3 regions of the Demequina lutea genome follow, and region 3 is predicted to be linked to each of the others. Evidence: predicted binding sites of a transcription regulator. Region 3 holds the regulator's gene; each other region holds the start of a gene.

Region 1 (3,275 bases), 270 kb from region 3:
CGAATCGGTCCGGTGGACCCTGTTCTACGTGGGCCTCGCTTGCCTCTTTGGCATCTCGATGCTCTGGTGGCGGTCGCCCAACCTCGATGGGCCCGATGCCTTCTTCGCCGGTTACCTCACCGAGTGGTCTCTCTCCGTCGACAACCTCTTCGTCTTTCTGGTCATCCTTGGCCGCTTCGCGGTCCCGGCTGTGTATCGGCAGCGCGTCCTGCTCGTCGGGGTCGTCCTTGCCTTGGTATTGAGGGGAATATTCATCGCCGTGGGTGCGGTGGCGCTCTCCGCATTCTCCGCGGTGTTCTACCTCTTTGGCGCTTTCTTGCTGTGGACCGCGTTCTCCGTGGCTCGCGAAGGAGGGGCTGAGGAGGGAGATGTGGAGTATCGAGAGAACCGGCTCATGAGAGTCGTGAAGCGACTTGTTCCCGCGACGGAGAACTATCGGGATGGGGCCGTGACCGTGCGAGAGGGTGGCCGTCGGTTGGTCACGCCGATGCTGCTCGTCATGATCGCCATCGGTTCCACAGACGTGCTGTTCGCGCTCGATTCGATCCCCGCGATCTTCGGCCTCACCAAAGACCCCTACCTTGTCTTCGCGACGAATGCCTTCGCGCTCATGGGTCTGCGCCAACTCTTCTTTGTGGTCGAGGGGTTGCTCAGGCGCCTCAGGTACCTGTCGTATGGGCTTTCGATCGTTCTCGCGTTCATCGCCGTGAAACTCATTTTCGAGGCACTCCACGCGAACTCGTTGCCATTCATCAATGGAGGACAAGGCGTGGAGTGGGCCCCCGAGATCCCCACCTGGCTTTCCTTGGTGGTCATTGTGTTCGCCATCGGTGGTGCCGGAGCGGCGAGTGTCATTGCTACCCGAGGATCGGAGGCCGCCATGCCGGCCGCGGAAGAATGTGACTAGGACGGCCCGTCTTGAGGCTCCTCGGAGAGGATCCTGCTCGCCTGCCACGAGGGGAAGAGGCGGCCCTCCCAGCGTCGAATACGCATTTCCTTGACCGCTCCGACGCAGACATACGGGTCGCCGGAGACCAAATCCTCGACGTGTGCTCTGCTTGAACCCGATGCGATCAGTAGTTCGCCGTTGCCGTCCTCGCAAGGACCGAAGGCGATCATCGCCCCCGCATCGGCGAGTCCAGCCAGATACCAAGAGTGGTCGTCGAGCAGCGAGGCGCGCAGTGCCTCCCGCTTGTCATACGTGTACTCGATAATCCATAGAGACATGAGACCATTCTGCGCGGTAGGAACAGCCTTGGGCTCGTGACTGTTGTCCCGTATTGTAAAGACATGGTGATTCGAACACACGTTCGACTTGCATCACGTAGGGTGGTTGTGTGAACGACAAGTTGGTGGTGAGGGGTGCGCGCGAGCATAACCTCAAGGGCATTGATCTCGAGCTCCCTCGTGACGCGCTCATCGTGTTTTCCGGTCTGTCAGGCTCCGGCAAGTCTTCGCTTGCATTCGACACGATCTTCGCGGAGGGTCAACGGCGGTATGTCGAGTCGCTGAGCGCCTATGCGCGCCAATTTCTTGGACAGATGGACAAGCCAGACGTCGACTTCATTGAGGGCCTTTCTCCCGCCGTGTCGATCGATCAGAAGTCGACCAACCGCAACCCGCGGTCGACGGTGGGGACCATCACCGAGGTATACGACTACCTCCGCCTCTTGTACGCGCGTGTGGGTGTGCAGCATTGCCCCGTATGTGGCGAGATCATCACATCCCAGACCGCGCAGCAGATTGTTGACTCCGTGCTGGAATTGCCAGAGGGCACGCGCTACCAGGTGCTGGCGCCCATGGTGAGGGGAAGAAAGGGCGAATACGCCGATCTCTTTGCCGATCTGCAGCAACAGGGCTTTGCCCGCGCCCGTGTGGACGGCGAGACGATTCAGCTGGCCGAGCCACCGCTGCTGGAGAAGAAGCTCAAGCACGACGTGGAGGTGGTGGTCGACAGGTTGGTAGCGAGAGACGGCATTCGTCAACGCCTTGCGGATTCGGTAGAGACTGCTTTGCGTCTCGCGGAGGGGCTCGTGATCATCGATCCCGTGGAAGGCGAGATCCCTTCGCGGCGATACTCCGAGAAGAGGGCGTGCCCGAACGACCACGTCCTCAGCCTCGAAGAGATGGAACCAAGGACGTTCTCGTTCAACGCCCCGTATGGCGCGTGTGCCGAGTGCACAGGCATCGGCATGCAGCTCGAGGTGGATCCCGAGCTTGTGGTGCCGGATCCGGCTCGTTCGCTTGCTGAGGGTGCGATCGCGCCGTGGGAGGCGATGGCGTCCGACTATTTCGGCCGCATGGTGAAGGCGCTCGCCGAAGACATGGGTTTCTCGATGACGACGCCTTTCAAGGACTTGAGTCAAGAGGTCAAGGACTCGCTGCTGACGGGCAAGGACTACGAGGTTCATGTCCGGTTCAAGAACCGGTATGGCCGCGAAAGGCAATACACGACCGGCTTCGAAGGCGCCATCACCTGGCTGGAGAGGCTTCACAGCCAGACCGAATCGGACTACTCGCGAGACAAGTACGAGCAGTACATGCGCGAGATCCCGTGCCCGGTGTGCAAGGGCGCGCGCCTCAAGCCCGAGGTTCTTGCCGTCACCGTGGGCGGTTCATCGATCGCCGAGCTCTGCGAGATGTCCATCCGCGAGGCACGCTCGTTCCTGGGAGGCGTCGAGTGGGACGAGCGCTCCCGCCACATCTCTGTGCAGGTCCTCAAGGAGATCGACGCGCGCCTCGGGTTCCTTCTGGACGTTGGCCTCGACTATCTCAGCTTGTCCCGGGCAGCCGGAACCCTCTCGGGTGGCGAAGCGCAGCGCATTCGACTCGCCACACAGATTGGTTCGGGCCTCGTCGGCGTCCTGTATGTGCTTGATGAGCCGAGCATCGGGCTCCATCAGCGAGACAACAGGCGCCTGATCGAAACCCTGACGCGACTGCGCGACTTGGGAAATACGCTGATCGTCGTCGAGCACGACGAGGACACGATTCGCACGGCAGACTGGGTCGTTGACATCGGGCCAGGCGCAGGCGAGCACGGGGGAGAGGTGGTCCACTCGGGTACGTATGCCGATCTGCTCCTCAACGAGCGCTCCCTGACCGGGGCGTACGTTTCCGGACGCAAGCGGATCCCGGTACCCGCGACTCGGCGAGCGATCGACGCTTCCAGGCAAATCACGGTTGTCGGTGCGCGCGAGCACAACCTCAGGGACATCGACGTGACCTTCCCGCTGGGCGTGTTCACCGCAGTGACGGGGGTGTCTGGTTCGGGC
Region 2 (3,275 bases), 120 kb from region 3:
CGAGCATGCGCGTGGATAGAGACAGCAAGACCTCGGGGCCACCCTTCACGTGAAGAGTGCGCTCGCCGCTGGCGTCCTGCGTCGCCGCCGACATCCGTGCGCGCGCCGCACTGAACGGCACACCCGCGACCCGGTTTTCGGAGGCGTTCCCGGATCCGCCGAGGCTCATTAGCCGCTCTGCGTCCAGGAATGCCACGTCCGTCGGGTCGCCATTGATCTCCCCTCCGTCTGGGTTGGCGACCGCATCGTTTGCCACGCAACTCGACCTGATGAGAGCGGTGAGTTCCGGGCTGGCGCCGGGGTGGGAGGCGGCTGCGTCGGCGATGTCCATGAGGCCGTGAGCGGTAGCCACCGTCATCAGGGTCATGCGATTGAGCGTCAGCGTGCCCGTCTTGTCGGTGCAGATGACCGAGGCCGACCCGAGAGTCTCGACCGACGACAGGTCCTTCACGATCGCGTGGTGATCCGCCATGCGCCTCACACCAAGCGACAGGACGACGGACAGGATGGCGGGCAGGCCCTCTGGCACGGCGGCGACCGCGAGCGCCACGCCGAGCAGCAGGATGCTCACGACTTGTGAAAGCGTGGTCACGTCAGACGTGAGCCATACGGTGCCGATCACCACCACCGCGATGACGACTACCGCGATCCCAAGCGTGCGGCTCAGGTGTGCGATTTCGCGCTGCAGGGGGGTGGGGTCCGGCTCGGTCTCGCCCAGCATGCGCGCGATGCGCCCCGTCTCGGTGTCCATGCCGATGCCCGTCACGATGGCGCGACCCGTGCCCCGGCTGACGGCCGTGCCCGCGAAGACCATGCATGTGCGGTCGGCGACCTCCGCGTGTGCCTCGAGCGGTTCCGTTCGCTTTTGGGCAGGCGCGCTCTCGCCCGTCAGTACGGCCTCGGCCACGCGCAGCTCGGAGGTCACCAGGCGCGCATCGGCGGCTACCGCGTCGCCCTCGGCGAGCAGGAGCAGATCGCCCCTGACGACGCCTGCCGCCGGGATGCGCTGGGCGTTGCCGTTGCGCATGACGAGGGCGCTCGCGGCGCTCATGTGCTGAAGGGCGGCAACCGCAGACTCGGAGCGGCGCTCCTGAACCAGCCCCAGGATCGCATTCGCGATCACCACGATGGCGATGACGATCGAGTCGTAGGGGACGCCTTCGCGGCCGTCGACGAGCCATACCGTGATCGTGACCGCGAAGGCCGCCAGCAGCAGGTAGACGAGCGGGTCGGCAAATTGGAGGAGCAGACGCCGTTGCCACGACACACGCTTTCGCTCGGTGAGCGAGTTCGGGCCGTCGGCGGCTAGTCGGATTGCGGCCTCTTCGCTGGAAAGCCCGAAAGTCGTATCCGCGCCTGCCAGGCGAACGACCTCGTCGGCGGTGAGGAGGGACACATCGGCTGCCAAGCCTAATTCCATCATCCTCAATCGTATGTCTAGGACGCGTCGCATTGCAGGGGACGTCGGGCTACGCCGCGTTAGCGCGAGGAGAGCCCGCCCCGCGCGTGCGTTGCCTGAACGAGTGAGGGGCCGCGCTTCACCCACGCCGAGCTTCGCCACTTCGTCATTCGGCACCCAGCGCGAGCCGTCCTTGACCTCGGATCGAACACGTGTTCGAATGGTGGCATGCGATGGGAAGGTCAGGCACTCGAGGCGACGGAGCCGGACACCCTGCCGGGCCTCGCCAAGATCAGCAACCTGATCCGCTCGGTGCAGACCCCGGAGTTCGCCGGGGTCACATTTCATGAGGTCGCCGCCAAGTCGGCCCTCAACAAGGTGCCGGCTGGCGGGCCCGTGCCGTTCGGGTGGACCATCAACCCCTATCGGGGCTGTTCGCATGCGTGTGTGTATTGCTTCGCCAGGCCCAGCCACCGATACCTCGAGCTCGATGCGGGCACGGACTTCGACACCCAGGTGATCGTGAAGGTCAACGTGGCCGAGGTGCTCAGGCGCGATCTTGCCAGGCCCTCCTGGGCGGGGGAGCACGTGGCGCTAGGTACCAACACGGATCCGTATCAGCGAGCGGAGGGGCGTTATCGGCTGATGCCGGGGATCATCTCTGCGCTCGCCGAGGCACGAACGCCGTTCTCGATCCTCACCAAGGGCACCTTGTTGCGCAGGGACCTGCCGCTCCTTGTGGACGCGGCGCGGTCGGTCGACATCCAGTTGGCCATGTCGATAGCGATATTCGATGACGATCTGCAGTCAACGATGGAACCGGGAACCCCCACGACCGCCGCGCGGCTGTCCACGGTTGCCGCCGCCGCTGACGCCGGTTTCCGGGTGTCCGTGTTCATGATGCCGATCCTGCCGTTCCTCACCGACGGCGAGGCGCACCTCGACGCCGCCCTGGCTCGGATCAAGGCCGCGGGTGCCACGCAAGTCACCTACTCGAGCCTGCATCTGCGGCCCGGCGTGAAGGAGTGGTTCGCACGGTGGCTCAACACTTACCGTCCCGACCTCACGCCGCGATACCGTCGGCTCTACGGCGACGGCGCCTACGCCCCCAAGGATTACCGCCGTCACCTCGCCTCGGTCATCAGGCCGCTCATTGCAGCACACGGCCTCGCTCAGGCAGAGGCGGACGCGGTGCCCGGCAGCGGAACCGCAAGGGCCGAGGCTCGAGACGGGAACGGCGAGTGGCGGAGGGCGCGCGTGGCGTCGCAGGCGCAGGCGGCAATGCAAGTGCAGGCGGCTGCTGCGTCGGAGTCGGCGCTCTTCTGACGGCGCTCCGCACTCGGGCGACTGCGAGGCTTCGTGCCGCCGCGTGGGTGCGTCGGTCGTATGGGATAACCGGTATCGGCCTCAACGGTCGGCGGCCCCCGGTCGCTCCGATTCCTAAAAGATGGGTGCAACTCCTAGGGGTGCGGTGACTCCTACAAGAGGGAGGTGCGCGGGCCGGACACCGCGTTGCGCCCAGCGGACTTGGCCAGATACAGCGCCTCGTCAGAGCGGGCGAGAATGTCCTCGGCCTCGTCATCCGCGCCTTTCCAGCACGCGATCCCGATGCTGACCGTGACGGGAAAAGCGGTGGCCCAAGAGGCGTTGTAGATCGCGCGCCGCATCCTCTCGGCGATGACCTGTGCGCCGCGTGCATTCGTGCCAGGCAGGATTGCCACGAACTCGTCGCCGCCGAGCCTTCCCACAAAGTCGTTGGGCCTCAGACACGTTCGCACGAGCGTGCACGCTGCGGCTAACACGGCGTCGCCTTGGCTGTGCCCGTGCAGGTCGTTGACGTCCTTGAAGTTGTCGATGTCAATCATCAGCAGCGCGT
Region 3 (3,275 bases):
GTCCCGTACCGGTTGGGCGCCTCGCAAGGACGACTCACGCGGTGGATACCGAGGCAATACCGATCGTGGCGGCTACGCAGGAAACCGCGACAATTCTCGTGGCGCCAAGCCAGCATGGGGCGGCCGCGATGATCGGCCCGCTCGCCGCGATGACTCGCCGACGGAAAATCGCGGCTCCGCGCCGCGGCGCGACTTTGCGCCTCCGGCAAGCGAACCCGGCCACGGTGCGGCCCACAAGAGCAAGAACAAGTCGACGGGACGCCAGCCGCCCGGAAGCCGGAGAGGCAAGGCCCGGCCCAAGAAGAAGGACTAGTCGGTCGAGCCCGACGCGGCAGGTTCCTTGCCCGCGTCCTCGTGCCTGAGGTCGGCGATCGCTCGGTCAAAGTCTTCGAGGGAATCAAAGGCCTGGTATACGCTCGCGAACCTGAGGTAGGCGATCTCGTCGAGATCTCTCAGCGGAGTGAGAATTGCCAGGCCAATATCGAGCGCGTCGATCTCGGCCTGTCCGGAGTCGCGAATAGCCTCTTCGACCTTCTGCGCGAGCAGCGCGAGGTCATCGTCTGAGACGGGCCTGCCTTGGCAGGCCTTGCGAACCCCGGAAATGATCTTGTCTCTGGAGAAGGGCTCGACCACGCCAGAGCGTTTCACGACGGAGAGCGAGAACGCCTCGACCGTGGAAAATCTCTTGCCGCAGTTGGGACACTGCCGGCGCCTGCGAATGAGCGAGCCGTCGTCGGCCGTCCTCGAATCGATGACGCGAGAATCTGCGTGTCGGCAAAAGGGGCAGTGCATTCCCTGAGTGTCCCACGGACTGCGCCCGTGGCCCACCCGGAACGGGACCTCAGCCGTAAATCGGCACGAGCAGCTGATCGCCTGGCCGAATGTTCGCCGAGTCGAGCAGGTTCATCGACTTGACCGTCTCAACTGTGTCGCGCACATCGCGAGACGCGGGAGTGATCGACTGTGCGATGGACCACAGCGTTTCGCCCTCGGCGACGACGTAGGTGTTCGAGCCGGAGGACGCCGACCCGCCTTGCGCGAATGCTTGCGGGGCGACCACAAGTGCAACGACGGCCAAAACGAGCACCGCCGCCCACCGACGTGCCCTCATCTTTGCGGTCTTCACGACACGAATACTCATGATCACTCCTCTCCACTCGAACACATGTTCGTCGAACACTTGTTCTATTTCTAGCACCCCTGGCCGACACGCACAAGTATTTCTCGAACACCTGTTTGATTTCGGGGGCATATTGCCCTACCGTCGACAACTAGAGGACCACAAGGGTCTGACACCGGCCACGTCCGGAGTCGGCCACAAAGGAGGAGCGGCATGTCAGCGGAAGGCCAAGACGCGACTATCCACGAGTTCCCCTCGCCGCACGGCGACATCACCGACAGGCAGCGCCGCATTCTTGAGGCGATCCGCGACTCGGTGACCACACGCGGCTACCCACCGTCGATGCGCGAAATCGGGGAGGTTGTCGGTCTCACGTCGAGTTCCTCGGTGAAGCATCAGCTCACCGCGCTGCAGGCGAAAGGGTTCTTGCGTCAGGACCCGAACAGGCCGCGCGCTCTCGAGGTCGTCATGCCGGAAGACGACACCGATGTCGTGTCCCTCGCCTCCGCTTCACACTCGACGATGGTTGATGACGACCGTGTGGTGCAGGTCCCCCTCGTCGGCCGCATCGCAGCCGGCGGACCGATCCTCGCCGACCAACAGGTGGAGGATATCTTCGCTCTCCCCCGTCAACTCACGGGAGACGGCGAACTGTTCATGCTCAAGGTGTCGGGCGATTCGATGATCGACGCGGCCATTTGCGACGGCGACTGGGTGGTCGTCAGACGTCAGAACGATTCCGAGAACGGCGACATCGTCGCGGCCCTGCTCGACGACGAGGCCACGGTCAAGACGCTACGGCGCCGAGACGGCCAGGTGTGGCTCATGCCGCATAACCCGGCCTACACGCCCATCGATGGCACGCACGCGCAAATCATGGGCAAGGTTGTCTCGGTCATGAGGCGCCTGTAGGTCGTCGGCCGTGCGCGGCAGGCGTTGCACGCACGCCGCTGACGCACAGGAGCCGGAGACGTCCTACTCTTTGCGCCACGATTCTTGCCAGTGGAAGCCGCCCATGATCGCTTGGCTCATGGCCCTCATGGCGTTGGCGATCGTGACTTGGTACACCCGCGACTCATCGGTAACCGCTTGATCAGCGAGGGCGCGGCTCGACCGTTCAAAGTGCGCAAGGTACTCCGCGAAGCGCTCCCTTTCGGCACGCTGGCCCCGCTCAAAATCGGCGGACGGCACGTCTTCTGTCATCGGTAAATTACCTCCACGGTCAGGGTACGAGAACCGGCACTAGTTCGGCGCGACCACACGCGAGGCGTCGGCCGATGCGACCTCGTCGAGGCGTCGCAGCGCACCCAATACGGCATCGCGGTCGGTGGTCACCCACATCGGCGGGAGGGACTTGGTCAGGAAGCCCCGATAGCCCGCAGTAGCGAGCCGGGGGTCGAGCACTGCGACCACTCCCCTGTCGTCGACCGATCGAATGAGTCTGCCCGCACCCTGAGCAAGCAGGAGCGCGGCATGGGTCGCGCTCACCGCGAGGAATCCATTGCCGCCTGAGCGCCCTACCGCCTCAGTCCTGGCCTGCGAGATGGGTTCGTCGGGGCGCGGAAAGGGAATCCGATCAATGACAACGAGGCTCGCGGTCGCGCCTGGGACGTCGACACCCTGCCACAGGGTCGTAGAACCAAACAGGCAGGCGCGTGGGTCCTCGGTAAACTGGCGCACCAAGGTGGGGACCTGGTCGTCCTTTTGGTACATCACGGGCACGTCAAGCCGCTCGCGCATCGCCTCGGTAGCCATCAGGGCCGCCTTGTGGGACGAGAACAGGCCGAGAGTTCGCCCCCCGGCCGCCTCGATCAGCGCGGCCAGCTCATCGAGCGCCTCATCGGAGATGCCTCCCATTCCTGGGCGCGGCAGGTGAGCCGCGACGTAGAGAATTCCCTGCTTGGCGTAGTCGAACGGGCTGCCCGCGTCGAGGGTCTCCGGATCCACCACGCCGAGGTGCCTCGCCACCGCATCAAAACCGCCACCCAAAGCGAGGGTCGCCGAAGTGAACACCGCGGGCTTGTCGGTAAGTAGCTTGTCCGAGATCACCCCCGACACGTTCAGGGGCGCCGTGAGTACTCGCTCGGGAGTGACGGCGTCGTAGTCGCCGTCCGCCGAGGCCAGCCACACGACGAAGTGGCCGGCATCAGCCTGG

Evidence for each region. The regulator LexA, encoded in region 3, represses DNA repair genes until DNA is damaged. The targets are predictions, from matches to a motif close to TCGAACANNTGTTCGA.
Region 1: a site for LexA is predicted at 1,299-1,314, ahead of uvrA (excinuclease ABC subunit UvrA). Genes of this name have one in related genera too.
Region 2: a site for LexA is predicted at 1,604-1,619, ahead of BKA03_RS08835 (Rv2578c family radical SAM protein). Genes of this name have one in related genera too.

The regions. Positions count from the first base shown of each region.
Region 1 is NZ_JACBZO010000001.1:1,675,638-1,678,912, reverse strand. Features, by position in the region: gene BKA03_RS08185 (TerC/Alx family metal homeostasis membrane protein) at 1-907, shown strand, start outside; gene BKA03_RS08180 (YciI family protein) at 904-1,227, opposite strand; gene uvrA (excinuclease ABC subunit UvrA) at 1,338-3,275, shown strand, end outside.
Region 2 is NZ_JACBZO010000001.1:1,820,561-1,823,835, reverse strand. Features, by position in the region: gene BKA03_RS08840 (cation-translocating P-type ATPase) at 1-1,408, opposite strand, end outside; gene BKA03_RS08835 (Rv2578c family radical SAM protein) at 1,628-2,725, shown strand; gene BKA03_RS08830 (sensor domain-containing diguanylate cyclase) at 2,878-3,275, opposite strand, start outside.
Region 3 is NZ_JACBZO010000001.1:1,945,061-1,948,335, forward strand. Features, by position in the region: gene BKA03_RS09425 (DEAD/DEAH box helicase) at 1-313, shown strand, start outside; gene nrdR (transcriptional regulator NrdR) at 310-792, opposite strand; gene BKA03_RS09435 (LysM peptidoglycan-binding domain-containing protein) at 842-1,141, opposite strand; gene lexA (transcriptional repressor LexA) at 1,334-2,032, shown strand; gene BKA03_RS09445 (hypothetical protein) at 2,096-2,323, opposite strand; gene BKA03_RS09450 (ATP-dependent DNA helicase) at 2,363-3,275, opposite strand, start outside.